Regions from separate parts of the Halobacillus trueperi genome, predicted to be linked through region 2. Evidence: riboswitches for the same ligand, from Rfam matches in the RefSeq annotation. Region 2 holds a riboswitch; each other region holds the start of a gene.
What was found. A riboswitch is a leader RNA that binds a small molecule or an ion and turns the genes downstream of it on or off. The one in region 2 is predicted to bind thiamine pyrophosphate.
Positions count from the first base shown of each region.

Region 1: linked by a shared signal. The riboswitch ahead of tenA (thiaminase II) and the one ahead of thiW (energy coupling factor transporter S component ThiW) in region 2 are both predicted to bind thiamine pyrophosphate.
Region 3: linked by a shared signal. The riboswitch ahead of DYE48_RS16710 (YkoF family thiamine/hydroxymethylpyrimidine-binding protein) and the one ahead of thiW (energy coupling factor transporter S component ThiW) in region 2 are both predicted to bind thiamine pyrophosphate.
Region 4: linked by a shared signal. The riboswitch ahead of thiT (energy-coupled thiamine transporter ThiT) and the one ahead of thiW (energy coupling factor transporter S component ThiW) in region 2 are both predicted to bind thiamine pyrophosphate.

Region 1 is NZ_QUAE01000008.1:153,438-161,059, reverse strand. Features, by position in the region: gene DYE48_RS12035 (YitT family protein) at 213-1,028, opposite strand; TPP riboswitch at 1,182-1,290, shown strand; gene tenA (thiaminase II) at 1,447-2,145, shown strand; gene DYE48_RS12025 (thiamine phosphate synthase) at 2,149-2,763, shown strand; gene thiO (glycine oxidase ThiO) at 2,760-3,887, shown strand; gene thiS (sulfur carrier protein ThiS) at 3,884-4,087, shown strand; gene DYE48_RS12010 (thiazole synthase) at 4,090-4,857, shown strand; gene DYE48_RS12005 (thiazole biosynthesis adenylyltransferase ThiF) at 4,854-5,873, shown strand; gene DYE48_RS12000 (aspartyl-phosphate phosphatase Spo0E family protein) at 6,361-6,510, opposite strand; gene DYE48_RS11995 (response regulator) at 6,902-7,258, opposite strand.
Region 2 is NZ_QUAE01000004.1:257,859-265,480, reverse strand. Features, by position in the region: gene thiD (bifunctional hydroxymethylpyrimidine kinase/phosphomethylpyrimidine kinase) at 1-796, opposite strand, end outside; gene tenA (thiaminase II) at 793-1,479, opposite strand; TPP riboswitch at 1,522-1,627, opposite strand; gene thiW (energy coupling factor transporter S component ThiW) at 1,633-2,121, opposite strand; TPP riboswitch at 2,216-2,325, opposite strand; gene DYE48_RS07800 (DUF3221 domain-containing protein) at 2,433-2,969, shown strand; gene DYE48_RS07795 (PucR family transcriptional regulator) at 2,992-4,662, opposite strand; gene DYE48_RS07790 (threonine/serine dehydratase) at 4,680-5,645, opposite strand; gene asnB (asparagine synthase B) at 5,922-7,427, opposite strand.
Region 3 is NZ_QUAE01000019.1:14,909-22,530, reverse strand. Features, by position in the region: gene DYE48_RS16730 (hypothetical protein) at 1-7, shown strand, start outside; gene DYE48_RS16725 (energy-coupling factor transporter transmembrane component T family protein) at 55-834, opposite strand; gene DYE48_RS16720 (ABC transporter ATP-binding protein) at 821-2,449, opposite strand; gene DYE48_RS16715 (ECF transporter S component) at 2,446-3,024, opposite strand; gene DYE48_RS16710 (YkoF family thiamine/hydroxymethylpyrimidine-binding protein) at 3,021-3,623, opposite strand; TPP riboswitch at 3,715-3,817, opposite strand; gene DYE48_RS16705 (hypothetical protein) at 3,933-4,163, opposite strand; gene DYE48_RS16700 (DUF420 domain-containing protein) at 4,346-4,867, opposite strand; gene DYE48_RS21255 (hypothetical protein) at 4,938-5,102, shown strand; gene DYE48_RS16695 (RDD family protein) at 5,130-5,555, shown strand; gene DYE48_RS16690 (hydroxymethylglutaryl-CoA lyase) at 5,637-6,512, opposite strand; gene DYE48_RS16685 (GntR family transcriptional regulator) at 6,529-7,170, opposite strand; gene DYE48_RS16680 (CaiB/BaiF CoA transferase family protein) at 7,365-7,622, shown strand, end outside.
Region 4 is NZ_QUAE01000001.1:310,658-318,279, reverse strand. Features, by position in the region: gene DYE48_RS01670 (L-lactate permease) at 1-389, opposite strand, end outside; gene DYE48_RS01665 (DUF1028 domain-containing protein) at 624-1,484, opposite strand; gene DYE48_RS01660 (YflT domain-containing protein) at 1,769-2,116, shown strand; gene DYE48_RS01655 (phospholipase D family protein) at 2,154-3,602, opposite strand; gene thiT (energy-coupled thiamine transporter ThiT) at 4,335-4,901, opposite strand; TPP riboswitch at 4,990-5,089, opposite strand; gene DYE48_RS01640 (alpha/beta hydrolase) at 5,171-5,911, opposite strand; gene DYE48_RS01635 (SDR family oxidoreductase) at 5,865-6,767, opposite strand; gene yfkAB (radical SAM/CxCxxxxC motif protein YfkAB) at 6,986-7,622, shown strand, end outside.

The sequences.
Region 1 (7,622 bases), on a different contig from region 2:
GCCAAAATTATTTGGATGTGCAGAAGAAGTAGCAGATCAAATTCAACCCTGGTACGAAGCAGGAGTATCCTGCAGGTTTCGTGCTTTTATCGATTTAGTCGTTGCTATGTGACAAGAAAAAGGAATTTCCCGTGTGCGCTTCCTGAGTAAAAAGGCCTGACCCCAAGTGCTCTTTTTAGCGGAGTGGGATCAGGCATTTTTAATGTCTATATTTATCTTCTGAAATTTCCTATGACTTCTACCGTTTCACTGACACTAACAAATGCTTTGGGGTCAATACTTGTAATCAGTGATTTAACTAATGCAAGCTCATAACGCGTAATAACCGTATAGAGCACTTTACGTTCTGTGTTTGAATATCCACCTTGACCGTACATGACAGTGATGCCACGGATTAAATTATCCAGCAGCTCACTTTTCACTTCTTCCCCACGATCGGATACAACCATTAAGCTAAGCTTCACATGGCGGGTATGAACACGGTCGATAACTATTCCAGTAATATAAATGGATATCATGGTGTACAGAGCTAATTCCCATGAAAAAACAAAGCCGGAGATAAAAACAACCACACTATTGATAGCAAAAATCAATACTCCTAACGGGATATCACGCTTCAACGTGAGGAGAAGCCCAATAATATCAGCTCCACCACCGGATCCGTAAAACCTGATGATCAAACCAATGGATCCACCAGCAATCGCTCCTCCGAATACACAGGCTAACAAGGCATCTTCGGTTACTTGAGTGACAGGGAGATATTGCATCGTGATGGAGGTGACAACTACGGAAAATATGCTATTCGCAATAAACTCTTTTCCCAGCTTCATCCATCCTAGAATAAAGATCGGGGCATTCAGAACCACTAACCAAATACCCGCACTTATAGGAGTAAGTATCCCGAACACCATAGCCAGCCCGGTCACCCCACCTGTTAAGACTTCATTGGGGATCAAAAACAGGTTGAAGGCTGCTCCTAAAATGATGGAGGCGGCAAATAGTACTGATAAATTTTTCAAGCGACTCATGAAAACACTCCAATTCATGCTATAGAAAATACTAAATGAATTCTAGGGGCCATGAATTTGAAAGTCAATGATATTTTAATTGATAAGTTTTTCAGGAATGTTTTGACAATGATTCAGAACATGTTACGATATCAGTGAAATCAAAAAACATAGACGATCCACTAGGGGTGCCTTCTCACAAGGCTGAGATTAAAGTGTAGCTTTAAGACTCTTAGAACCTGATCTGGTTGATACCAGCGTAGGGAAGTGGCGGTTACGTGTATCTTAAGCTACATATAGATGTTTACACATGAAACCACTTTCTTTACGCATATGAAGAAAGTGGTTTTTTTAGTGTCTGGAAATAGATGCATAGAGTGCTTGCATCTTATTTCTTTTTTCCTTGACCGTGGATCGTCGGGAAAAGGAGAGATTGATCATGAAATTTTCACAACAGATTCGCGACGCGGTGAACCCCATTTGGGAAGCAAGTTTCAACCATCCATTTGTCAAAGGGATTGGAGAAGGGACGTTATCCCTCGACCAGTTCCGCTACTATGTCCTTCAGGATTCTTATTATTTATCCCATTTTTCCAGAGTCCAGGCGATGGGAGCGGCAAAGTCCGAGGACATGAAAACGATGGCCAGTATGGCATCTCATGCTCAAGGGACGTATGAAGCAGAGATGGAGCTTCACGAGAACTTTTCAAAAAGGCTCGGAATCACAGAAGAGGAGCGCAACCAGTTCACTCCTTCTCCGACGGCGTATGCGTACGCCTCCCATATGTACCGGGGCGCCTACCATGGGGATTTGGGAGAGATTATCGCTACGATTCTTCCGTGCTATTGGCTTTATTATGAAGTCGGGGAGCACTTGAAAGATCATCAGCCGGAAGAACCGATTTATCAGGAGTGGATCGGCACCTATGGCGGGGATTGGTTCCGGACGCTCGTAGAGGAGCAGATCCAGCGGCTGGATGATCTGGCGGAATTGAAATCGGAAGCGGGCCGTGAGCGGATGAAAGAGTTGTTTGTGATTAGCAGTCAGTATGAATACAAGTTTTGGGAAATGGCTTATGTCATGGAAGAATGGCCGTTTGATATGAGAACTTCTCTCTTGGCAGGGAAAGGAGAGTGAATCGTGAGGCCGTCCATTCATGTGATTTCTACAGGAGAGCAGACGTTTGCTGAACTAAGCGAGACAGTGAGCGCGGTCCAGCAGGAAATCGATTTTCTCCACATTCGAGAAAAGCAACGCTCTGCTGCTGAAATTTTTGCTGGCATTCAACAGCTGACGGATGCCGGTTTTCCAATGGAGCGTATCATCCTCAATGACAGGGCTGACGTTGCTTTTGTAGCAGGAGGCTTCGGGGTGCAGTTGACTCACCACAGCCTCCCAGTCTCACAAGTGAAGCAAACCTTTCCCGAACTGAATGTAGGGAAATCCGTTCATTCATTAAAAGAGGCCATAGATGCCAAAGAGGAAGGAGCGGATTTTTTCCTATACGGAAATATCTATCCGACCTCCTCCAAGCCGGGAAAAGCGGGGAAAGGATTGGATTCGCTCCGTGAAATCATCCGGCATGTCGGCTGCTCGGTAGTTGGCATTGGTGGGATAACTCCGGAGCGGTCAGTGGATGTCATTCGTACGGGAGCTCAGGGGATTGCAGTCATGTCAGGCATTCTCCAGGCGGAGGACCCTGTGAAAGCAGCGCAGGCTTACAGGAAGGAAATCGATGGAGGGAGGATGTTATGAATAAGCATTATGAAACGATTGTTGTCGGTGCTGGGGTGATCGGCAGTTCCATCGCGTATCATTTGGCCAAGCGGGGATGCTCTGTTCTTCTTCTGGAACGGGAGTCGATTGCCGGCAAAGCATCTTCGGCTGCTGCTGGCATGCTTGGAGCGCAGTCGGAGCTGAAAGACGGAAACGATTCATTGTATTCACTCGCTAAAGCAAGTCGGGCGATGTTTCCGGCACTGGCTGAAGAGTTGAAAGCGTATAGCGGCATCGATATTGGGCTCCAGCAAAAGGGCATCTATAAAATGGCTACAAATGAAGAAGAAAGAGAAGAGCTGATCGCGTATGGGGAAGTTCAAAGAGACCGTGGGGAGGAAGCGAGGTGGATGGAGCCTGCTGAATTGCAAAGGGAAGAGCCGGCGGTGTCTTCTCAGTTGAGTGGCGCGTTATTTCTCCCCAACGATGGCCAAGTGTCCGCTCCAGATTTGTCGAAGGCTTTTGCCATGTCAGCGGTAGAGCTTGGGGCAGAACTTCTCGAGTACACCGATGTACAAAGTTTGATTAAAGAAGGGAATCAGGTCACGGGAGTAAGAACAAATCGAGAAGACATAAGCGCCGACCATGTCGTAGTCGCCTGTGGGGCCTGGAGTGAAGATTTGCTTGGTAAACAGAATTCCGGGATGGCTATGTATCCGGTTAAAGGTGAATGTTTTTCTGTGAAAACGAAGCGTCGACTCATTCAAGGGACGTTCTTTTCTAAAGGGTGTTACATCGTTCCAAAATCGGGAGGACGTCTGGTGATCGGCGCGACAGAAAAACCTGGCACATTTGATGAAACGGTAACCTTGGGCGGATTATTTCCATTAATCAAAGCAGCGACTCAGTTAGTTCCTGAACTTGTTTTTGCGGAGTGGGAAACAGCCTGGACCGGGCTCCGCCCACAAACGGAAGCCTCCATTCCGTATCTGGGTCCGCACGAAAATCATGCTGGACTATTTATCGCTACCGGACACTATCGCAATGGCATTTTATTGTCACCGATAACAGGAAAAGTGATCGCGGACTTAATCGAAGGCAAGCATGTTCCTCAGGAATGGATCACCACTGGGAATTTATCACATAGAGGAGTGAATCTATGAAACTACGAATCAATGGTGAATGGCTGACTGTTCCGGAAACGGTCGATACGATCGGTGAGCTACTGGGTCATTTTCAATTGGATCAGCGGGTGGTCATCGTTGAACAGAATGAAACCATCTTGGAGAAGGAATCACGATCAGGTAACAAGGTCCATGATGGAGATCGCATTGAAATCGTACAATTTGTAGGAGGCGGATGAAGATGTTGAAAATCGGTAACCAGGAATTCAAGTCTCGTCTATTGTTAGGTACAGGAAAGTATCCGGATTTTGACGTTCAGAAAAAAGCGGTGGAGGCATCATGTACCGATATCCTTACCTTTACCGTAAGGCGGATGAAAATTTTCGAACCAAGCCAGCCGAATTTCCTTGAACAACTCGATGTCGAGAAATATACGCTCCTTCCGAACACGGCGGGGGCGAAAACGGCAGCAGAAGCAGTCCGACATGCTAAACTCGCGAAAGCTTCAGGGCTTTGCGATATGATCAAAGTAGAAGTGATCGGCTGTGACAAGACGTTACTCCCAGATCCTGTAGAAACGCTCAAGGCAACGGAAGAACTGATAAAAGAAGGGTTCACGGTTCTTCCGTACACGTCTGATGATGTCGTGCTTGCCCGCCGGCTGGAAGAATTGGGTGCTCATGCGGTTATGCCGGGAGCTTCTCCGATCGGTTCTGGACAAGGGATTATCAACCGTGAAAATCTCTGTTTCATAATCGAGCAATCAAGGGTTCCTGTCATTGTCGATGCCGGGATCGGATCGCCGGCAGATACTGCACAGGCGATGGAGCTTGGAGCGGACGGTGTGTTATTAAATACAGCGGTTTCAGCAGCGAAAGACCCAGTGAAAATGGCCGAAGCGATGAAATTAGCAATCGAGGCGGGGCGTCTCGGATATGAAGCAGGAAGAATTCCGAAAAAACGCTATGCCACAGCAAGCAGCCCGATGGAGGGAATGAGCCGGACATGAATGAACGCTATTCCAGACAGACGCTTTTCTCTCCCATTGGAGAATTAGGTCAGAAAAAAATCAGAGACAAACACGTGCTGCTTCTTGGGGCAGGCGCACTTGGGACTGGGAATGCAGAAGCCCTCGTTCGCGCAGGGATCGGGCGGCTAACCGTGATTGACCGCGACTATGTCGAGTGGAGCAATCTCCAGAGGCAGCAATTGTACTCAGAACAGGATGCCGAAGACCGTCTTCCAAAGGCAGTAGCTGCGAAACAACGGTTGTTTGAGGTGAACAGTGAGGTGCAAGTCGATGCCTACGTCATGGATGCGACTCCATCTGATATGGAACGGTTGTTGGATGGCGTCGATCTCATGATTGATGCGACCGATAATTTTGATGCAAGGATGATGATGAATGATCTTTCTCAAAAATATCAGATTCCATGGATTTACGGAGCTTGCGTGAGCAGTTATGGCATCAGTTATACCATTGTTCCAGGAGAGACCCCTTGTTTGAACTGCCTGCTGGATCAAGTGCCCCGCGGTGGTATGACCTGTGATACTGCCGGGATTATCAGTCCTGCGGTGCAGATGGTCGTGGCTCACCAAACCGTAGAGGCAATGAAAATTTTAGTGGAGGATTGGTCGGCGGTCAGTCGGAAGCTAGTTTCCTTTGACCTGTGGGAGAATCAACAAACATCCATCAACGTTTCTAAGATGAAAAACGAAAGCTGTCCTTCTTGTGGAGACCATCCTACTTATCCATTTTTACAATACAGCCAACAAATGAAAACGGCTGTTTTATGTGGACGGGATTCAGTACAAATCCGCCCTCCGGCAAACAGGGAATGGAGTTTAGAAGAGGTCGCTCAAACACTTGCTAAACAAGAGGGGGAGGTAGAACAAAACCCATATCTTGTTTCTTTTACAACGGGGAAAAGGAGGATGGTTCTATTTAAGGACGGTCGTGCTTTGATACACGGAACGCAGGATGAGACAGAAGCGAAGACACTTTATCATCGGTACTTTGGTTAACAGCACATCCAATTTGCAAAGGCGAGGGTAAGGCACGGGTACGAGTGTAATATGTTTCAAGAATAAGAGAACATGATTAATGAAGAAATGACAAAAGGTAGATAAGCGACAAACTTATTTGTTGAGCACAAAAAAGCGCTTCAATTACGAAGCGCTTTTTCATTATGACTACTCGTTTATGAGATGAATTCTTACGAAACAGAGCATGCATTTTTCCTTAAACAGTTCACTCAGCTACGATTCGTTAGATGACTGCTCTTTTGTTAGATTTATTTAAGAGTGTAAAATTTCGTAACAGGTGTGATAAAAGGAGCGAAATATGGGAAGAATACATAAAATTACTCTCTTGGAGCTGAAAGCAGATGGTAAACTCTTTCCTGTTAAATGATAGCTTCCTGGGTCCGATCATTCTGTTCTTTACTTTTGCCTGTTTAGCAGGTCTTTTTTACATTTCATTCTTTAAAAATAAGTGACGTCCGTGGTGCATCTATAGTAATGAGTGAAGTTGATTGAGAAGTTTATCCAGCTTTTGAGATATGTGTAAAACATCATCATCGTCTGCTCCATTTAAATAGGCATCATACATTTCTTGTCGAACAGATTCTATTTTTTCTTCTAACAATGAAATATCATCCATAGTAATCCTCCGCGTAAACTCTTCCAACTCAAGATTAACACATGTCTTTACAATATCCTGACAATTCGAATGATTTTGATCGTGGCAGTTTGAAACAGGTAAAAGGTGCCAGGGACTAAATTCCTTATCCTGGATTTTGGCAGCTTTAAAGGAAAGCGATTTTTAACATTGAAAAAAGCACCCCAGTTATTTAGTGAATATGAGGCAGAGGACTTAAAGGGAAACAAATTACGCCAGAGCAAAAGCTCTGGCGTAACGAACAGAGGGACTCATTGCAATAGCTAGAAGGGGTGTTGATGTGGTCACCTTCAACCTTATTCTCTAAGTCTCCTGTTCATGCATAAAAATGCCAGTGCAGAATGAATGCACTGACAAAATAGGGGTGATCTCTTTATTTTTCATGTAATTTTTCTATAGCTGAAGAGAGTCTATGAAGAAGTGGTTTTTGAATAAAGTCAATGACTCCTAATGAAGCACATCGGTCAAGGAGCCGGATATCACTAAGCTCAGAACAAACAATCACCTGTGCTTTTGGATACTTGCTATGTAGCTCCTCTAAGCATTCTAAACCTTCCATATCGGACATGGAAACATCAATGAGAACAAGGTCTGGATGATATCGTTCATAAAGGGAGAGGACTTCCATGCAATCTTCCGTTTCCGCCAAAACTTTGTAGGAATGTCTCTCTAATATACTTTTTAATCTAAGTTTCTCTCGAGAATTATCTACCAATAGTGCAGTAGGCATATGATCTTCCTTACGTCGAATGGTCTCCCTAACCCTAACTTTATACCTGTGTAAATGTTCACCCCCCCATATCATAACAGAATAAATAGAACATTGGGGGAATGGAAAAGTCAAAAGCATAGCTGCAGCCGTTCTGCTTTTTGCTAAGGAAGAAGGCACTTTCATGAATAAGATAGATAAAGATAAGATTCATCCTTATTAGCATAGGTAGATTAGAGGTCTATCATTTGCTGTGTTACTCACATGAAATTTAATGATTAGAGGGTAAGATCCATCCAAACGCTCAAGGGTTCTTTTTGGGAAGTATCTTGTATGAAATTACCGAATTGTTCCTGTTCATTCTTCCAAGCAAAAAAAAATGCTG
Region 2 (7,622 bases):
AAACCTCCTCACGCAAAGCAAAATGATTGGTCGGGCCACTTCCTTTTCCTAAATCGAAGGAATGGCGGATCGCCTCTGTTACAAAGTATTTCGCTTCTTTGACGGCTTGTGGCAAAGCGTGTCCCTGACTCAAGTATGCCGTAATGGCTGCAGAATACGTACAACCTGTCCCGTGTGTATTGGAAGAATCAATACGTTCGGATTCAAATTCATGAAACCACTGCCCATCATATAAAAAATCAACCGCTCTTCCATTGAGATGGCCCCCTTTGACAAGGGCTGCAGCCGCACCTAAGTCTTTCACGATCACTTCGGCCGCTTCTCTCATATCCGCTTCTGTTTCAATTTTCCCTCCAACAAGCACTTCCGTTTCAGGGATGTTGGGAGTGACGAGCGCTGTCTTTGGTACAAGATATTCTTTCAAATAACGTTGATCTTCTTTTTCAATCAACGGGTCCCCACTCTGGGCAACCATGACAGGGTCCATGACGTACGGAGCACCCACCTCATCCAACCATTCACTGATGACTTTCATCATTTTCTTGTTGGCAATCATCCCTGTTTTCAGTGCCTGGACAGGCATATCCTCAGAAATAGCTTTCAGCTGACTCCTAATGAAATTTTCCGGCAGGTGATGAACATCTTTCACTCCTGTCGTATTTTGCGAAACGACTGATGTCACAACACTCATGCCATAACTTTTCAACTCCTGAAAAGTTTTCAAGTCTGCCTGAATACCCGCACCACCACTAGGATCGGTCCCGGCAATCGTCAACGCACATGAGACTTGTCTCATTTCACACCCTCCTTTTCACAAGGCCATTGCTCTTGGGTATAGGCCATATCCCAAAAGGCATATTCCAGCTGACAACTTTTACGAAAGGCTTCTCTCATCCGCTGTTTTTCCGATTCCGACGCACGTTCCGCATACTGATCAAGCCGTTCACATAACACCGCTGTCAGACCCTTCACTTCCTCATTGGCATAAAACTCGATCCACGGGAGGAAGGGGTGATCGGACCCTGGCTGATAGCTGTTCATCAGCTCGACTCCAATTTCATAATACGTCCACGGGCACGGAAGCAAGGCTGCTAATATTTCTCCGATTCCTCCTTGGTAGGCATGAAATAGCATATGTTTAATATAGTGATCAGCGGTTGGCGGCAATGGATACCCTTGCAGTTCCTCATAGGAAACGCCAATCTGTTCACAAAAATTGTTGTGAGGGTGAACCTCACTGTTCAACACAAAATCGATTTGTTCGTTAAACAGTTGAATGTCTTCCCTTCCCTGAGATTTGGAAATGGCGATTCCATAGACGTGCATAAAGGCATTCAAATACTCATAATCAGCCTTGATATAGTGAATCAACGCTTCTTTTGGAACCTCCCCTTTTCCGATACCCTGGATAAAGGGATGAGTGAAGATTTTTTGATAGATATCCTGACTTTCTTTTCTTAATTGATTGGAAAAAGACATGATAGAGCCTCCTATTATTCTCGGAAGCTACTAGAGGACAGAAGGGGATTCTTACTACTTCCCTCCGCCGGCATGACCCGGATCAGGTATTGAGGGACCAAGGAATGTCTCCTTATCTCAGCGAATACTCGCGCCCCTAGCAGTTTCCGTGTATTATGGTTGTAAGATCATATTATCAACTTTCACTCGTGATAAAATGAAGGCAGCAATGAAAGCCCCCGAGACACTGCTTACGACAAAAGAAGGAACAAACGCGAAAACACCTGTTGAACTTCCCATCAGGACGTGCGCAATCGGAACAGATGCCAAAGCCCCTATGACTCCAGTACCTAAAACTTCACCAATCACCGCAGACCTTTTTCTTTCATAGAATCGATAACAAAGCCCTGCCAATAATGCACCGAACATTCCGCCCGGAAAAGCAAGAAAGGTGCCGAGCCCTAATAAGAAACGTAAGAGCCCGATAACAAAAGCAATCATGACCGCCGGGGCGGGTCCAAGCACCACCGCCGCGACTACATTAACCGCATGCTGGACAGGATAAGCTTTCGCAATTCCAGCCGGAAACCAGAGAAATTGAGCTCCAAGCGTTCCAATGGCAATAAGCACGGCCATCGTTGTGAGTATCTTTGTGTTTCTCATCTTTCACCACCTTTCCGTACAGGAGCTGAATGGAACCAGATAAAAAAAGCCAGATCCTTAGAGGACCTGGCCTGGTATGCAGTAAGTCGATACACGTATCGTCAGACTACTTCCCTCCGCTGGTATTAACCAGATCAGGTTCGTAAGAGTCAGAAAGCTTGCTCGCTTTCCTCTCAGCCCATTCAGGCTCCCCTAGTAGTTTCATAAACTTATTCGCTTGGTGATTTTCATCATAACAAAGTTGGATGTTTCTGTCATGTGAAACTTTTCCTCCCGTTCAAACGTCAACAAAGTAGATAAGGAGTGTGAGAATGATGAAAATGAGATGGATGCTTGGCATGTTGATGGTTTTCTTTTTATTCCTTAGTGCATGTGGGGTGTCAGAAACAGAAGAAGTGGATCAGAATGAAGTGGAAGCAGACTCCACCAATCCGGATATAAGCGGATTTGTCATGGATCAAGATGAAGACAGGATCCTCGTAGTCACACCGATGGATGATGATTCAGGGGATGAAGGACGGGCCATGTGGGTATCCGAAGCTCCTGAAGGTCTCTGGATTGGCAAACAGGTCGAAGTGTGGGTAGACGGAGATATCGCTGAATCCTACCCAGAACAAGCAACCGCCGATAAAGTCCAGGAGCTTGAAATGAGTGAAGTACAGGGAGCGGATTTAAAAGCATCCGAAGCTCTCTCTACAGCTTTGTCCGAAACAGAACCAGAGCAGACAGATGTGCTGATCGTTTCGCTACTTTCCTTTGATGAAGAATCCGATCAGTGGACCGTCAAGCTGGACCAACGCGGGACCGATCAGGGCGAATGGAAAACGACAGTCAAAGATGAGAAATAGAGCGTCATCCCGAGGGAGCGCTCTATGCATCCACCTTTTTCAAAAGCCATAACCTTACGCTCAGCTCCAGCAAAAAAAGATCATCCGCATTGAGAAGAGAGAGGCCAGTCAAATGTTCAATGTTTCTCAATCTGTGCAGCAAAGATTGGCGGTGCAAGTTCAGGGCACGGGCCGTCTGACTGACATTGCTGTTGTATTTGTTATAGACCATAAACGTATGAATCAGTTCTGTCTGCCGTTTCTGGTCATAATCAATCAGCTTCTCCAACGTATCTGACACAATCGCTCCGATTTCTTCCTCGTGGGACAGTGCCATGAGCAACCGGTTCATTCTGGTATCACTGAAAAACGTCCGCTCCCCTTCTTCATGCTGCTGACCGATTTTCAGTGCCGTTTCCGCCTCTTCATAGCTTTTATGAAAAGTCTGATACCCACCTTTATGACAGGAAATCCCCCAGCTAATCGTAATCCCTTTTAATAACTCATGAAGTCTCCGCTCAATCAGGTCGAGAAACTGGTTCGCGGTTTCTTCGTAATCCGGACGGTCCGTTTCCAAATAAACGATTACCTCGCCTTCATCAAAGGTGGTCATCGTCCTCCGGTGCAGCGCGTCTCCGGCATGAGTGACTTCCTTCTGAATGTAATAATTGCGACTGTTGATCGATGATGATTTGACTTGAGGCATCGTTGAAGAGGTGCGTTCCTCCTCCGGCTGCACGAAACGGATATGGCCGACGAGACAAATATAAGGCTTCTCCAAATCATAACCAAGCAGCTGCGCTTTCGAAAAAAGAGCTCTGTCCATCTCCCTCTCCTGCTTGGCTAAATCCAGCAAAAAGTTATCCTTAAGTCTGATTTCAGTCATTTCAATGGCGTTCTCTTTGACGAAATATAAGGCACAAGCTGTAAGCGCATGCTCCAAAATGTGAAGATTCACCCACGTTAAATCTTTGTCGTCCTTTGGCTTAAATAGAATATATCCCTGTTTCTTATAGTTTGATAAAATTGTAAGCTGGTAGCATTTCTGATCACCGATTTCATAGGTTTCAATGTAATGGCTGAGCGGGTGATCACTGTCCATCTCCGTTTCTACAAGGGTTCCTTCCTGAGAAAGCTCATGCCCATTTAAAACATCGATGTAATAACGATCAAAATACTGATTCGCCCGGATCTGTTTGTTATGATCACTGATGGCCGTCGGAATGCCTGTGTTCTGGTAGATGATTGATGTGATCTCCTGCAGCCCTTTTCCGTTCAGGACACAGTTGATCAACTCCTGTCGTATCTCTTCCGTGCGTTGCTGTTCCTGGCGGTTCTCCTCACTGATCAACCGTAATACGTCCTGTAAAATATCTCCGAAGCGGACCTCCCATGGAATTTCCATCACGATCAACTCGTGTTTCTCCGCAAGTTTTAACACCCGGTCCGGAATTTTATAGAGATGACGTCCTGTGGCAAAAGCGAGGACGGAGGCTTCCGAGCGAATGACATCTTCAACATATCCTTCGAGTGCCAATACATCATCCACACACCCGACCCCTGTACTTAGTACAAATTCATTGTTCCTGACAAAGTTCTCTACAGGAGTCTCAATCACTGAGATCCAATCAACCTGACGATCATACACATGGGTCTGTACTCTTGCTTTTTCGAGCACTGGAAGTTTTAAAACTTCCTCCACCGCAACCCCCATCTCCACTCCTCCCCCACTTACGATTTAGCCAAAAGATCTGTAATTACATCATGGTCGATATTGTTCCCGCTCATGACGACAACAACATTTTTTCCTTGTAGACCATTAGAATGAAGGACGTGCCCGACCCCCGTTGCAGCCGCTCCTTCCACGACCATCTTATGGTGCTCAAGGGTGAAGAGCAGCCCTTCTTCAATCTGTGCCTCTTCCACAAGCACCCCCTCGTCCATATAAGCTTTCGTCATTGAAAATGTGTAACGGTTCTCTGTCCCAATTCCTCCAAGCAGACTGTCTGCCAACGTATCAGACTCCTCGAGAATGACAGGCTTACCCTTGGCAAGGCTTTCCTGCATGACCGCTCCCTTCTTCATCGTCACTCCTGTCACACGTATAGAAGGTTCAATTGATTTCATCACAAAAGCAATACCTGACAACAGCCCACCCCCAGACAAGGGAATGATCACTTCATCAACCTCAGGACACTGCTCCATGACCTCAAGCGCGATCGTCCCCTGACCGGCAATGATTTCCCGATCATCAAAAGGCTTGATTACCGTCATCCCTTCGTCTCTTTCCAATTCAGCACACCTTGCTTCTGCTTCATCTTGACTGCTTCCCACAATCTCCACAGACGCTTGTAATTTTTTAAGACGAGTCACCTTCGCCTTCGGAACACGGGCCGATATACATACCGTACAAGGAATTCCTAACTCTGCTGCTACATATGCAACAGATATGCCATGGTTACCCGTTGAAAAAGTGGTCACACCTTTCTTTAAGTCTTTCTCGTCAAGAGATAGAATTTTGTTTGCAGCCCCTCTGAGCTTGAATGATCCCGTAGGGTGGGTATGCTCGAGCTTCAAGTGAACCCGCGCCCCTGTGTGCTCGGAGAGCGGGTCTGAGTACAGGATAGGAGTGGGTTGGACAAACGAAGATATGCGCTTCTTCGCTTCCCAAACCTCTCTGAAGGAAAGGCTGGTCATTCATAACGTCCTCCTTCTTGAGCATTTATGGTTTCAAGTTTTGAATATTCAGTTATTTTTATTATAGTGGAACAACCTCTTATGTTTAAAGAGGTAAAATACCTTCTATATTTTTTACTTATTTTTTGGCAGCGTTCTCGCTAAGCGGTTGCGTGTGAGGTGGACTGCCGTTTGCAGGGCGACTGCTCTTGGAGCGATGGGTCTTCCCTTTGGCGCGATCCGAAAGATTATAAGTTATGAAAAAGGACAGATGCGCTTAGCATCTGTCCTTTTGGGTTAAGCCGTGGCCCATTTGCCTACGGTATGGAGCATTTTTTCTTCTGGGAAATGACCCCTGAAAATCTGATAATAGAACATTTCCTGTTTGGATCGTATATCAACTGGTGCCTCGGCTAGCACCTTTTCAAATGTTTCATCTGTAATTGTTCTTTCTGCATGAAGATCGAGCAAGTCCAATGCACCGCTTCCTTCTGAGAACTCTGCTTTCTTACGCCATAAAACTTCATCAGGGATGATGCCGTCAAATGCTTTCCGAAGCAGCCATTTTTCCATGCGGTCCTTCTTATGAACTTTCAAGCCGGCAGGGATCTGGAGGGCATTTTCCACAACATCCAAGTCGAGGAATGGCACACGAAGTTCAATGGAATGCGCCATGCTCATACGATCGGCTCGTTGGAGATTTACGTGGTGAAGTGTATTCAATACACGAATGATTTCCTTGTTCATGGATGCAGTATCCTGATATTTTTCCATATACGCATATCCAGCGAATAATTCATCGGCCCCTTCTCCAGATAAAATCACTTTTACGTGTTCGGATGCGAGCTTAGACACGAAGTAATTTGGGATGGCACTACGCACAAGGGAAGGCTCGTAAGACTCCAGGTGATAAATGACATCAGAGACAGCTTCAATCAATTCTTCTTCCGTATAAATATATTCATAATGCTCGGTTCCCAGCGCTTTCGCAACCGTACGAGCGTTGATGATATCTGCACTGCCTTCAGAGCCGACACAGAACGATTTTAAAGGCTTGTCCCCTTGCTTCTGCTGATCAGCTATGGCGGCAATCAAACTACTGTCCAAGCCACCACTCAGCAGCACGCCTACTTCAACGTCTGCCATCAGTCTTTTTCGAACGGCTTCGTTCATAGTTTCTTTTATAGAAGTAAACACTTCGGTCATCTCATGTTCCGTGTAAGACTCTTGCGGGGACTGGATTTTCCGGTAGCAGACAAAACCATTTTCCGGTGTGAAATAGTGGCCGTGAGGAAATTCTTTCACCTCATTCACAAAAGGTTCGATTGCTTTCAATTCAGATGAAAAAACATACTGCCCATCGCGGTCCATCCCGTAATAAAGCGGCTTGATCCCAAGTGTATCCCGAGCTACGACAAACGAATCGTTTTCCTCATCTGCGATGAAGAACGCGAACATTCCATCAAGTTGATGGATGGCCTCCGGCCCATGTTTTTCGACTAATTTCAAAGCTACTTCACTGTCTGACTTTGTGAGAAAAGAGACATCTTTCGCTAAGGATTCTTTAATGGCTGCATAATTGTAAATCTCACCATTACAGACGATCCAACGTTTTTTATCTTCGTTATGAATCGGCTGGATGCCATCTTCAAGTCCGATGATCGATAAGCGGCGGTGTCCAAGATGAACACGATCGGTAACCACTGACTTCCCTTCATCTGGACCACGATGGTAAAGCAGTTCCAGCACCTCATCCATTTGCTTTTCACTCATCTCTCCTTGTGTCACGAAAATTCCGCACATATGTAATAAAGACCTCCTAAGTTTGCATGCATGATTTGCATAGGACTCAGATTACGCTCTTTTCGAGTGTTCATCAAATCGGGTTTGTCAGCAAATGTAAGCAAAACAAGCGAAATCCAGAAAAAGGAGGCAGATAGAATAGACATTCGTGGAATGGACCTACATTCAGATGGAATCCTCTGTCTACATGCAAAA
Region 3 (7,622 bases), on a different contig from region 2:
AGAATAGGGCAATGGCAAACAGCCCCCGGCTGAAAAACCGGGGGCTGTCTCGTGTTAAAGCTCCCCATCATACCAGGAAAAGTATCCGAAGTAGAGAGAGAGCGCAATCGTCGCACCTAGCATTCCGAACATCATCACAGGAAATAGCCAGTCCTTCCTCTGCACTTTCATCGGTCGGTAAAACGTGCGTTCCTTCGCACCCGTGAATCCCTTCGATTCCATTGCGATTGCTGTCCGCTCCGCTTTCCGTATCGCACCGGCAAGGAGGGGAATCGCGAACCGCTGGTACTGAAGGAGTTTTTCCTTCATAGAATCAGGTCGGTTGAGACCGCGTATTCGGTGCGCCGCACGGATTTGTTGGAATTCCGTCTTCAACATAGGTAAAAATTGATACCCAGCCAGCACGCCGTAAGCGATTTTCGGTGGCAGTTTCAACTGTTGGATCAGACTCAAGATGAAATGGACCATATTCGTCGTGAACAAAAACAGCAGTGACAAACTGGCGAACGCAAGGACCCTGAGACCTAGAGCAGCCGCCGTCCGGATGTCTTCCGTTGGGAACTCCATCCCGAGGAATGAGACGGTTCCGGTAGTCCCAGAAGCGGTGTCCGAAAACACGATTGTAGTCCAAAACATTCCGAAAGCGAACAAGGTGAACGGAATGAAATAATACAGGTAGTATCTTTTCTTGAACGTCCCGAACAGGAAGGTGACGATCACGGTCCACACGATGTAGAGCAAAGGCGTAACAGGATCGAAAACGAAGGCGAGGAGGAAGACAGTACCGATGATCGTCAGCGCTTTGACCGTCGGATTTACGTTATGAAGAAACATACGCAGGCTCCTTTCGCTTCAAAACGGATCGCTTCCATTGCTCTCTTGGAGGCAGCTCCAGGTGATGGTCGGCCAAATCTGAACGGGACCAGAGCCTTTCCGGCCGATCATCAAAGGTGAGTTCGCCTTCGTTCATGACAAGCACCCTTGTCGCGTATTTGTCCACGAGCTCCATATCATGCGTAATCATGACGATCGTCGTCCCGTTTTCATTGTTTTCTTTCAAGAGCGACATCAAATCCGAGGTTGACTTTTCATCCTGCCCGAACGTCGGTTCATCAAGGAAAAGCAGCCGCTGGTCCTCGATGATCATTGTCGCGACACTCAAGCGTCGTTTCTGCCCCTGGCTGAGAAGGAAGGGGTGCTGATCCTCCAGCCCGTCCAGCCGGCAGAACTTCAATATTTCTTCGACGATCCTGGTCCATTCCGCTTCCTTCATCCCGGCATGCTGCAGACTGAAGGCGACTTCATCATAGACCGCATCTGCAATGAACTGGTGTTCCGGGTTCTGGAAAACATATCCAACTTCTTGACGAAGGTCATTCTCTTTCCATTTCTTTAACGAGCGGCCGCCCAGAGAAACCGTTCCCATGCTCGGAGACTGGATGCCCGCAAGGATTCTCGATAAGGAAGATTTTCCACTTCCGTTCTCGCCAACGATCGCCACCCATTCTCCCTCATGAAAAGTGACGTTGATGTTTCGCAAGATTGATTTCCAATGCACATTCTCTACTTTCAACAACTCCTCATTCTTATGTTCGGCGGGACGAGGATTCTCCTGTAAAGAGGCGGGCGGCGGCATTTCTTCGATGTGAAGCGGATAAGGAGGCGTCCATCCCCGTTCCAGAGCTGTTCTCGTTGCGTAAGGCAGCTGGATGCCCATCTCGTGAATTTCCCGGGCGTATGTTATTAAACGGTCGTGGAGCGGACCATCGTAGGCGAGCTCTCCATCTCCATTGATGATGAGGACTCGTTCCAACAAGTCCAGCCAGCCTTCCAGCTTATGTTCAATGACAAGTAGAGTGAAAGACAGCTCCTTTTTCAATGTTTTCAAAAGCTGGATGAATTCTTTCCTTGCCACCGGATCCAAATTCGCCGTCGGCTCATCGAGGATCAGTACCTCGGGCTCCATCGCTAGGATGCAGGCAAGGGCGACTTTCTGCTTTTGTCCGCCGGAAAGCTCGGAGATATTCGCCGTTTTGTAATCTTCCATCCCGACCGATCTTAGCGCCGTATCCACTTTTTCCACCATCGACGCATAAGGAGTATTCAAGTTCTCCAGCCCGAAGGCCACTTCATCTTCGACGGTGATCATGCAGAACTGCGTCTCCGGATCCTGAAAAACGACGCCGACATTCTGCGCCATTTCACCGGCAGGGTAGGAGTCGGTCCGCCGTCCCTTCACATGGACTTCTCCATCCATGGAACCGTCCAGTTCCCTGGGATAGAGGCCGTTCAGACAGTGGGTGAGGGAGCTTTTCCCCGACCCGCTCGGACCAAGGATCAGTAGGTTTTCTCCCTCTTCTACGCAAAAGTTCAGACGAGACAGCACTGGCTTCTGCCTTTCCTCATAATGGAGGGTGAGGTCCTCAACACGTATCACTTCCTGATTCATGCCGCTTGCTTCCTTCGGTGTTCTTTTCCGAGAGCGAAGCTTGAAAGGACGCCCGTCTTCGCTAAGGCGTCACTGAGCGCTTTGCCTGCGACACCTGAAATGATGGCACCACTGATGATGCGGGCGATGAACATGGCAAGGACGTATCCTGTGCTCAGTGCTGCGTATCCGGATAGGAAGTAGCCCCAGACGAAGCTGAACACCGCGGCCATAACTCCGGCAAGCATGAGGGTGAACAGATCATAACGCTTGTACCTCGTCAGAGCAAAGGCGGATTCTGCCCCGAGCCCCTGGATCATCCCTGAAACGAGGAGCATCGGACCGACCGCATTGCCGAGCAGCACTTCGACCGCCGCCGCAATCGTTTCTGATAAAAAAGCGGCGCCGGGTTTACGGATGATATAAGCCGCAATGATCGATACGATGAACCAGATGCCGAAGATGAGGTCATAGCCGATCGGTCCGAAAAAGCCGACGAGGATTTTTCCGACCGGAAGGAACGCAAGATACACGACTGCAAAAACGACAGAAAGGACGGACATGACGACGATTTCTTTCAGTTTCCAGCTGTTCATGGGCGATCATCCTTATGGGAAGGGCTGTTGGCGGAGACTGTCACAGTCATCACCGTATGCGAAGATCCGCTCGCTTCCGTTTCCCTGAACACATCCTGTAGTCCTGTGAAAATGTCGCGTGTGTCTCCATCGAGGCGAGTAGAATAGTGGGCGGGCGTGACTTCGACACCTTTTTCCTTCATCGCTTCAATCTGACGGTAGATCGTATCCATATAATCACCGCCACCCATCGGATACAGCGAGAATTTCGCCGCAATCCGCTGTTCGATTTCCTTGAATTGAGGCTTGTTCAACCGTTCCTCTGATTCATCCATATGGACATCACCGGACGAATCTCCAGGGCAGCCGATGGAAAAGGTCCCTTGAAAAGCGACATGGACACCCGTTTTAGCGATATGTAATAAAATCGCCTCCGTGACTTCGAAGACATGCTCCATCCTACCGCGGACCGTCGTCGTGACATCGTCCGTCTTCATCCACACTTTCGAGCTGTCCACCTCATTCAGGCCCGCCTTGATGTAATCCACGAATTTGTCCGACATCGGGTGCACGGAAAAAGAGCACCCCGCGATCCTTGACGTTCCACAATGGTTTTCCATTTCTTATTCCTCCTTTTTTTGAGCACAAAAAAACTGCATCCCACGGGAATGCAGTCTACCAATCATAAAGGAAGAACCAGTTCGGTCCTTGTGAATGACGACCGCACTTCCCCACGCTAGTATTATCTAGTTCGGGTTCCAAGGGTCGGAATTTTTCCTCTCAGCCGCTTATAGCAGCTCCCCCAGTGCAAAACTCGTATGCAGTTCTTGTACGTTGCTTTCATCGTAGCGGAGAGTCATAGATTTGTAAACCATCTTTTTTATAAAAAACAAATGAACCGGATCGCCCTGGGGGATCCGGCTCATTCCTTATGCTTTCGACAAGCGTAACTTCATCACATTCTGATCTATGAAACAATCGATATACGGCACGCGTTCATAAGGGTAATAACTGACGGATGTCGGTTTCACTTCCATCATTTGATACAGGTCCTCTGTTGAAGCTACATCATTCAAAATCAATCGGACGTCTTCACCAGTCAACGAGGAGAACTTAGCCGAAGTGTAACCTTCATTTTTCATAAATTGGAGTAAATCCATTGTAGTCTCCTTATTATCTGACCTTGAACCATAAATTTTCCCTGAATAAAAAAACCGAAACATATGTCATAGAAATACCTTTTACGACTTCCCTCTAACTATTATTCTACTAAAATAAGGGTCAAGAAGGAAGGGAAGAGTTTCGACAAAAAAACAGGCGCAGTGCTGCTTCTTGTCGTTCATCAATAATAAGGGGAGATCATCAAGTAGACGATGACTCCAGTCAGACTTACGTACAGCCAGATCGGCATCGTCCATCTCGCGATTTTGCGGTGCTTGTCCACTTTCATCGCAAGGCCGCGGAACAACGTGAGAAGCGCAAGGGGTACGATGAGTGCCGCCAATACGATATGGGTGATCAAAATGAAATAATAGATCCCAGCAATGATCCCTTCACCGCCGAAGGACGTCGACTCCGCCATCGAATGGTACGTCAGGTACGAGACGAGGAAGAGAGCTGTCGACGTGAATGCAGCGAAAATGAAACGTTTGTGCCATTTGACGTTTTTCCTAATGATCATGAACAACGCAGCAAGCAGGAAAACGAACGTAAACGAATTCAAGACCGCATTCAAGAGGGGAAGGAGTTTAATATTGAATCCGAGATCCCCGTCAACTTTCGGTAAGAACAATAAGGCCACAACGATTAGGTTGATGGCGATCGAAAGTCCCACGACCCATGGGACGTAATTGAATTTTTTCATGGTATCGATCCTTTCATACATCTTTATATAGAATCCTAGTTAAGTATAAAGAATGTGAGGGGAGAATGCTATGACAGAAAACGCACAATTTGTCGTACGAGCCTATTGCGGTGGAAAGATCCGCGAGTTAGGAACCTGCGAAAGAAAATCAAAGAAAAAGAGATGGGGCAAAAGCTCCATCTCTTTTTCTTCGTTCTGGGTGAACGGGCAAACCAATGACGACAAAAACCCATAGGATACTACACAGAAAGGAGGGACTTCTATGTCTGAAAGAAACTTGTTCCTCAGATTCATAGGCACAGGACTTGAACTCATCGTATCCGGATTCCTCGCGATCCTCTACACAGCAACGCAGAACACAGGGCGTGGCTTCGATCCGAACCCCGTCTTTTGGAAAGCCTTCATCATCATCCATGTCGCGCTTCTCATTTTCATCCCGCTGCTGGCAAAAGGTAAAACACTCGGCATGATTTTCACGAATCTCACCATCGAATCCAATTCAGGAAAGCCGCCGAACATCCTGCAGATCTTACTACGTGCCGTCTTAGGATTCGGTCCGGTCATCCTTACCCAGGGAATGTGGTACTGGGTTTCATTCGTCACTGGTTTGATGGATTCGAAAGGGAGAGGGTGGAGTGAACTCATATCCTATACGACGATAAAATGGAAAGAGCCTCCGTTGGAATAAGAGGCTCAGGGCAATTGTGCTTTCCGGTATTGGGTTTATCAAAACGGATGTGTATTTATTAGTACCGTAGTTAAACATATTTTATACTTTTGAAACCATGCCCGGGAGCTTTTTTTCCATCAATGCTTCAAGCCAATGGGTGGTCTCAACGAGTTGATCCAGAGATACGGATGTTTCTACGCCCATTTGATGGAACATATGAACCATATCTTCGGTACACACATTACCTACGGCTTTAGGGGCAAAAGGACACCCTCCGAGTCCTCCGATAGAAGAGTCGAAGGAAGTGACACCTTCTTGGTATGCGGCTAAAACATTCGCAAGTCCTAAACCTCTTGTATTATGGAAATGAAGCCTTAGACTTACTTCATCTTTGAAAGCTTCTTTAAATGAGTGGGCGACATTTTTTACTTGAAGAGGATTCGCTTGCCCGGTGGTGTCTGCTAATACCATTTCAGTACAACCTGCCTGAATGAAGTCTTCGGAAATTTTTAAGACTCTATTTATAGGTACTTCCCCTTCAAAAGGACAGCCAAAGACAGTTCCCAGAACTCCTGTCACTGGTTTTCCTTCTTCTTGTGCCTCCTTTGTAACTTTGACTAAAGCATCCTTGGATTCTTCTACTGTACGTTTAGCATTTTTGAGATTGAAAGTATCACTTGTTGCTAATACGGTATGGATGACGTCGATGTCTGTATTTAGAGCTCTTTCCAGTCCTGATCTGCTTAGTACTAAGCCTGAATAACGAACGTCTGACACTCTTGGTACCTGCTCCATGACTTGCTCTGCATCACGCATTTGAGGGACTACTTTTGGGTTAACAAAAGAAACCGCCTCAATTTGTTTCATTCCGCATTGTATCAATCGTTCTATTAGTTCAACTTTCTTTACTGTAGGTATCCACTGTTTTTCATTCTGCAGACCATCCCTCGGGCCGACTTCACATATCTGAATCATAACTTTTCCTCCTCATTCAGGATTCATTATTTATGTTCTTCAACACATGGTCTCTTCCTTGGTAAATATGTTCCTGCATAGCTGTTTTGGCTCGATCCGGTTCATTTGCCTGAATAGCGCATAAAATGGTTTGGTGCAATTCGAGTGATTTTTTTAACTGGTATTCGTTATACCAATAAAAGGACCGGAAGACTAAAGGGAGTACGGTTACACTGGAGATGTGAAACCTTAAATGTTGATTATGAGAAGCGTTGTACACGGCACTGTGGAAATGGTTGTTTAATTCCATGATGTCATTCAACATATCTGTTCTCCCGTAGGTGGGGTTCTCAAGCAAAGCTTTAAACTGTTCATTGCATTTTTCCATAGCCTCCATATCCTCAGCGCTTCGATTTACAGCAGCTTCTGCAGCTGCGTATCCCTCTAGCAACGCTCTCAAATTGTAAATCTGCCTAATATCCTCCCTATTGAACTCGCTTACGATGACACCTCTTTTTAAAGGAGAGATCAGCCTCTCTGTTTCAAGGCGCTTTATGGCTTCGCGTATCGGTGTGCGGCTAATTTGTAGTTCCTTTGCAAGGTTTTCTTCTGTTAGTCGTGTGCCTGGTGCGTAGTCACCTTCAATAATGGACTTTTTTATTCGATCATAAGCTTCCATAACTATATCCTCTCCTTGTTGCCATTGTATACAAAGGTAAATTTCGCAGCAACTAAATTGCTGTATTTTTCTGAATAAAGTACAAAAAACCAGCAATTATTACATAATATTTGATTTTTCTGAATTTTAAGTTGATTTATTGTATACAAAGTGCTACGATGAATTCGAATTAATGGAAATGGAGGTTTTTAACAGTGGACAATTCCGAACACCTGCCATTGCAGGGGGTACGCGTACTAGAATTGGGAACGCTTCTTGCCGGTCCATTTACAGGAAGGTTGTTAGCTGATTTCGGGGCTGAAGTCATAAAAGTAGAACCTCCTGGAAAGTCCGACCCTATGAGAAATTGGGGCAAGAAGAAAGATGGCGTAGGTTTATGGTGGCCGATTCAATCTCGTAATAAAAAGTCTATAACACTGAACCTTAGAGAGGAAGCGGGCCAACGTGTTCTG
Region 4 (7,622 bases), on a different contig from region 2:
ATCAAAGGCCCTGTCACAGCCGCCGGCGTCCCAAACCCCGCGGCTCCTTCGATCAAGGCGCCGAATAAGAAGGCCACAATGACAATCTGTACTCTCATATCTTTGGAAATGCTCCGGAATCCTTGATTGATCCTGTCCACCGCACCCGTGTTCCTTAAAGTGTTCAAAAGAACAATCGCTCCGAATAAGATAAACAGGATGGTTAACGTCTTATGCGCCCCCTCCAGTATAGAGGCAGCAATCACCTTCTCCCCCACACCCCATACGAAGTAAGCAAGGCCGATCACAATCAATGCGCTATACAACATCCCTTTTTTCGCCGGCATTCGTAAAAGGACCAGAAAAATAAAAGGAGCGAGTATCGCACTCAAAGCCACGAATAAAATCATATAAATCCTCCCCCACCACTCGATTTGTCAACGCTCTCAATACATGTATAAAAGTAAGGTCATCAGATGACCTGCTTTACTTATATTTTATACCGATGGTGTGGTTTTTGCAAACGCATTTATGAATTTCACAGAAAAGACAAAAGTTGCTGAACTTTTCTCTATTAGGTAAAAGGATTCATTGAAAATAGTTCAATCAAAAAGCCGCACATCTCTCATGTACGGCTTTCAAACTCATTGTTTTTTCATGTATTCAAGAACTTTCAAATCAATCTTACCGCGCTCCTGCTCACGGCTTTCGAAGTTCTCCGTGTGTAAATATGTCGTGAACGTATCGTAAAACTCATCAAGAGTAACGTCCTCTGACTCGAGATAACCGAGACGACGCAAGTGACTTTCGACCTCTGCCTTCACCTCACCATCCAGTCCTACGACATCCTCAGGATCGGATGCCCCGAAATAGAGTTGGTGCAGCTGATAGATGCGGTCCAGTTCTTCAATCGGTTCCGGATGATCATCGACTCGGAGATCGACGGCGACGTCACTGAGCTCTCCATACCCTGCTTTATCTTTCACGACGAGAATAGCTGCCGATTGTTTCCCACGGCTGTCTCCCCCCGCACGCTGAGCGGCTTTAATCGCAGCCATTAAACGGTCAGCAAGAGAACCTTCCGCCTGTTCAAAAGCTTCCCCCATATCGGTGACGGTCTCCTCATTCACAAGAATGTTCCCTTGCGCCGCATAGTGTTTGCCGGCTTTGCCACCAGCCCACTCGTAGCACTCCTTACCTGTAAACGTAGCTCCGTTTCCTTTCGCATCGACAATTCCGACTTGGCGGTCTTCCTTTTGTGGATCCTCGGAAGTTAACCGCTCGATCACTTCCTCAGCTGAAAGCCCTTGTTCGAGCAGGCTCAGTCCGTCCGGCCCGTACTGCGGGTTTCCTAGCGCCTGGGTTGCAATCGCTCCCACACCTGCTTTCGCCCACGGAACAATCGATCCAACACCTAAAAACTTCGACTGTACGGCAACGCCCCACTCCCCTGTTTCAGGGTCGTGAGCACAAATAGAAAACGTAGCGATGATCTTTGATTTCATTTTCTCCCCTCCAATCTTGTATGTAATTCGAGGTTTTTGGACAAATTCCTGCAAGATTTCGGTTTGCGGTTTAGCAATTAGAAGCTTAATTGTTATATCTAGATTTCAGTTGATTTATTGAATTTTTAATTGATATATGAAATTTTCAATTGATATTTTTACGTTTTGATTGATATCCTTTTCGTTTTGGTTGATAAAACCTCTGCCCATTCACACGTTTAATTCACCTCCACCCGGGTACATTCCATACCGTAGCAGCTATTAAAAAAAGGGAGAGATCAACGATGAAACCGACAGTGCGTGAATACACAAATGATGAAAAACTGATGGAAGATGTGAAGCGCTTAAAAGACGAAGGCATCGACAACAAAGACATTTACATCCTGTCGCACGATGACGACCGTACAGACCGTATTGCTAAAAACGTCAACGCCAATACCATCGGCCTTTCCGAACAGGACATCAAAAACGTAATCAGCAATCTCTTCAGCAAACAGGGCGACGAACTACGCACAAAACTTCAGGAAATCGGATTTTCTGAACAGGAAGCAGAAGAATACGAAGAAGATTTGGATGAAGGGAAAGTTCTCCTTATTGTGACAAACCCTGCTAAAGCAGAAACACTATTATAAAAAGAAAGGAGCGCACGGAATGTGCGCTCCTTTTCTATCAGTATGTCGTAAACCATGTCCATTTCTGCAAATAATAGGTGGCATAACGGATGAATGTTAAATTATCCTGGTATTCTTTATAGTCAGCCGTGTAATGTCCATCTTCATTGTTCCATATACGTGTAAAGTAATCATTTACATCTGTAAATACTTGTTCTTCTCCATTCCCTTTGATGACAACATCGGCTTCCAAGTTTAAGTTGGATAGGTTACGACGCGTATAGTTCGCAGACCCCGCGATGATGACATCCTCCTCAGGATGGTCGATATACAGCATTTTCGTGTGATACTGCTCGATATTGACGTCATACCAGCGCAAATGGATATTCTCATTACCAAGGCGCTGCAACTCGGCAGCTACAGGTAAATTAGGAATGCCGGTTTTTTCATGACCAAACGCCTTTTTGTTTGGATCCATCACAATGTTCACCGTAGCTCCTCGGTTGGCTGCATCATCAAGCGAGCTCATGGTTTTCTTATCAGCCAGATAGTACATTCCGAGCCAGACGGTATCCCCTTCACCTGCTTCCGACAATTCATCGAGAACCGCTCGATAAATTTTCCCTTCCGTTACAAATTGAGTCGTCAGAGGACCTTCCTGGGCCTCCCAATTCCGGTTCTCATATTCAGGAAAATCAGCCTCCCCTGAATAGTTAACAACGGCTTCTTCGGCTTCTAAAATATCTTTGATGATCGGCCCTGTCATCTTGAACGCCACGTTTTCATGATAACCACTGGCATCATGAGGGTTTGCTGTCGAGACAATTGCAGATTTCTCCGTGACAAGGATTTTCCTATGGTTCGCCTTGATGTTCAACAGTTTCATATACGATCTGAGCGTCACATCCGGAGCTTCTTTGGCCATAGGATTACTGATCCAACCGTTATCTCCGGTACCCATCCAGGAAAACAACAGCCGCCAAACGCTCGAATATAAAGGATTCGAATCTCTCAATTTATTCAAATTGGTCAAAACGACATCGACCCCTCCATCTTCCAGACGCTTGATCGTCTCCGATTCATACGACCCGTAAATCGTGTTGATTTGATCGGTTATGAAAACCACTTTCAAATCAGGGACTTCCTCTTTCCTTTTTAAAATGGCATCCACTAGATTACTTGAGATCTGAGGAAACTCGTTTTTCCCATTCGTGTAGCCATTGAATAAGAACATATCCGCTACAATAAAGTCTTCAGCTTCCGATATGGTTTGATTGATCTCTTCAAAAACCTGAAGGTCATGCACGGTCTTTCCTGCTTCATTTTCGTATGTTAAATCACGGAAAAACTCAATATTTTCCATCTTGTGCTTTTCCCCTTCATAGGAAACCCCCTCAGGAAGAGCTTTCCATGAAGTGTGATAAGCAATCGTAACACTTAAAATAGCTATAATGATGACGATAATCCAAAACCACTTACTTTTCCCAATCCGCTTTAAACGGTCCATTACGTAGCCTCCCCAACTAGAGTGCTTATCTTATTTTCACTATAATCGCCCGTTTCAAACCTCGATAGAAGAAAAAATCAAATAAAAAGCATTTTATTCGACTAAATGGCAGGATTGTGGAAGACTCGATTTCGAGACTTCGGGGTTCGTTTGCCGAGTTGAGTGTTAGGGGTGGCTGGGAAGCTACTCGCTTTCCTGTGGGGGAGTGGCAAGCTTCCTCGGACTTCGTCCTGCGGGATCTCGCCTATCTCCTTTCTCCCACGGGAGTCTCGCAGCTTCCCAACCACCCCATTCCATGAAGGTGAGAAACGAACCCCCTTTACTGTGGGAGGGTGCCTTCCACTATCCATGTGTTATAAGCATAAAGCGCTCTATAACAAGCTTTTCGTATGCAGAATAGCGTCCTTAGGAGTTCATTCCCCTCCAATTACCATGGGCATAAAAAGCGACTTATTCCGGAAGTGGTTTCAAGATACTTATATGGCAAAGGGGCGGAGGGGAATGGCGAGACTCCTGCGGGAAAAAAGTGCTTGGTGAGACCCCACAGGACGCAGTCCGAGGAGGCTCACCGCGCTCCCGCGGAAAGCGAGTCATACCCCGCAGTCCCCATCCACTCAACAAAAGTCTCGAAACTGAGTCTTCCTCAATCGGAGCGTTAATGAGATTGAACAATGATAAAGAAATAACTAAAATCCCCCGATTGATGCCGAAACACCAATCGGGGGATTCTTATTAATGGCTTAATAGTGTTGGTCGTTTTACAAATAGGAGACTGACGACGATACTGCTTAAGATAAACGCCGGAAGCATGTATCCACCATTATAGACGAGGGAATACAACCAGACCGGCTGGCCTTCAGGGGCGAACTCGCCATAAAAAACGATGCCTGCAAAAAAGTGTCCGAAAAAGCGCAGCACACTTCCGATCAGGCAGCCGACAATGATCCATCCGACCAATCGACGGGACTCTTTCGATTTGATCGCATTCCATAGCGGTTTTGCTACTAAGCCAGCTGTTCCAATCACAGCAAAGGCGACGACATAGTCAAGAAACGCCTGAAGAGGGGTCATAATATAGGCGCCTGTCATGATTTGATAGATTCCTAAAAGCAAACCGGTGGTGACACCACCTTTTACCCCCCAACGGAACGCCATGATGAAGACTGGGACCATGGCAAAGGAAACCGATCCTCCCTGCGCCCACAGTTTAAACGATAAAAACGGGATGATATCCAACAATAGTGCGAGTGCTGAAAAAATCGCAATCTCTACGAGAAATAAAACGCGACGATTTCTCATTTCAACATTCCTCCTAAAAAAAGACACAAAAAAAGCAACGCTAAATAGGGAAGCTTCCTGATGGAGGAGTCCCAACTTTGCATTGCACCATCAAAAAAGCCGCCATCCCTACGCCAGTGCTAACTGACAGGTTCGAAGGGTCAGAACTATACGTTCACTCTCAGCCGGAGGCTCCCCTTGAAGGCTTTATACCGTTTACTTTTCTTGATTTGTCTCTATTATAATAAATTTTTTACTAGATTACAAAGCCTTTTCTATTTCCCGGGCAATCACTTTGTGTTCGTGTACATTTGGAAAAATTCCAGGGTGCGCTCGATAATCATATCCTTATCATGATCAAGGGTCGCCACATGGTAACTGTTTTCCAGATGGATGATCTCTTTGTGTTCAGAAAATACCGATTCGAAGATGACTTCTGAATTGTGAGGAGGAACGACGTGATCCTCATCCGATACGAAAATCATAATCGGACAGTGGATTTCATCGAGCCTGTCCTTCACTTTGCCCATCAATCCGACGAGCTCTCCGATCGATTTCACCGGTGTGCGGTCATACGCAAGTTCGACAGTTGCAGGATCCTTGATATCCGATCCGATCGCATCTAAAAAGCGTTCGTCCGTTCCCTGGCTATTTTCAAGTGCGGGAATATCTATGGCCGCATTGATTGGAATGACTCCTTCAATGTCCCGGTACTCACTCGCCATATACAACGCAAGCGTTCCCCCCATTGATAACCCTACGACAAATATTTTCGAACACCTTTCTTTCAACCAGGTGTACGCTTCTTCTACTGATTGCACCCAATCCATATGAGAGGTCGATTCCATATCCTCAGGGCTTGTTCCGTGGCCTTTTAACCTCGGACAATAAACGGTGTACCCAGCTCTAGCATAGGCTTCAACTAAAGGCTTCATGCTTTGCGTCGTTCCTGTAAACCCGTGAGACACGAGGATTCCGACTTCATTACCCTCGAAGCGCATCTCCTCCGCTCCATGCATCACTTTTTCCATTCAACCCCACTCCTTTGGCTTTCTCTTTTCCTAGAATTTTTTGTAACACAGTCTTTTCCAGCCACTTCCACGGCAGCAAACGTTTGAACCAAACATTGGCTCTCACACCGGCACCGATCGGATAGCGGAGTTTCACTAGCGATTCTTTTTCCATCAATCCGGTCATCAGGTCAGACACATCCTGAGGATTGCCGTGCGGTTCTTTGTTGAGCGCACTCCACAACCCTTTTATGTATTCGGCATAAGGAGATTCAGGGTTCTGGACTTCTTCCGGCATCTCCAGCCCTGTCGACCATATATTCGTCTGGTAAGAGCCCGGCTCGATCAAAGCGACATCAATTCCGAACGGTTTCACTTCAAAACGGAGACTTTCTGATAATCCTTCCAATGCATGTTTGGAAGAAACATAAGCAGATAAGCCCGGAAATCCGATCAAGCCACTCACACTGCTCACATTTAAAATCTTTCCTCTCCCCTGTTTACGCATTAATGGCAGAACCGCTTTGGTTACGGCAATGACACCGAAAACGTTCGTATCAAATTGCTTGCGGTACGTTTCAAGCGGCACCTGTTCAAGAAATCCGCCAACAGCATAACCCGCATTATTGACGAGTACATCCAGTCGTTCCAGCGTGTTCACTTTTTCTGAAAAACGCTCAAGCGACTGTGCATCCGTCACATCCAACGGCCATACTTCGATGCAGTTCTGTACCTCGTCATCGAGCGTTTCATACGCAGAGGCCTTTTCTACATTTCTCATCGTGGCGATAACACGAAAACCTTTTTGTGCACATTTCACTGCTGTATGGAAACCGAATCCACTGGATGCTCCTGTAATGAGTACGGTTTGTTTCATGATCTGAATCCCCCTTGTGCTAGTCGTTACCCCATATCATTCGATGTCACACCCTTATTCTCCTCTTTCCATAAAAGCTTCGTAAAAACTAAACAGGTTCTTATTGGCATGTCACGGCATAATTCCGATACATATTGTATGGTTTTAGACATATTAATGGTAGAATGGTAAAGGTTATCGACCGAATAAATATTAATAGAAAGGAAGTTTCATATTTTATGAGTACGAACATGAAGCTTCAGTCGCTTACCCCTTCTTATGACCCGTGGGAAGCGTATATGGACGTGGAAGAACACGGAAAAATGACGTTATCGAATATTGAATTTACGACGACGACGCTCTGCAACATGCGTTGTGAGCACTGTGCGGTCGGATATACGTTAGGTGCGAAGGACCCCGAGGCTTTGCCGATGGACTTGCTCAGAAAGCGACTCGATGAAATCCCTCATTTGAGGACGCTCAGCATCACGGGCGGGGAACCAATGATGTCGAAGAAGTCTGTAGAGAACTATGTGGTCCCATTGCTGAAATACGCGCACGAGCGGGGAGTGCGGACACAAATCAATTCCAACTTGACGCTTCCGTATGAGCGTTATATCCCGATCATTCCTTATTTGGACGTTTTACATATTTCCCACAACTGGGGAACGATCGAAGAATTCATCCATACCGGATTTGCCCGTATGGAGCGGAAACCATCCGAAGAAAACCGTAAGAAGTTTTTTGACCGGATGGTAGAAAATTCCCAGCGACTTTCTGAAGAAGGGGTCATGGTCTCGGCTGAAACGATGCTCAACCGCCGTACGTTCCCATACCTTGAATCGATTCATGATCATGTGAAAGAAATGAAATGTG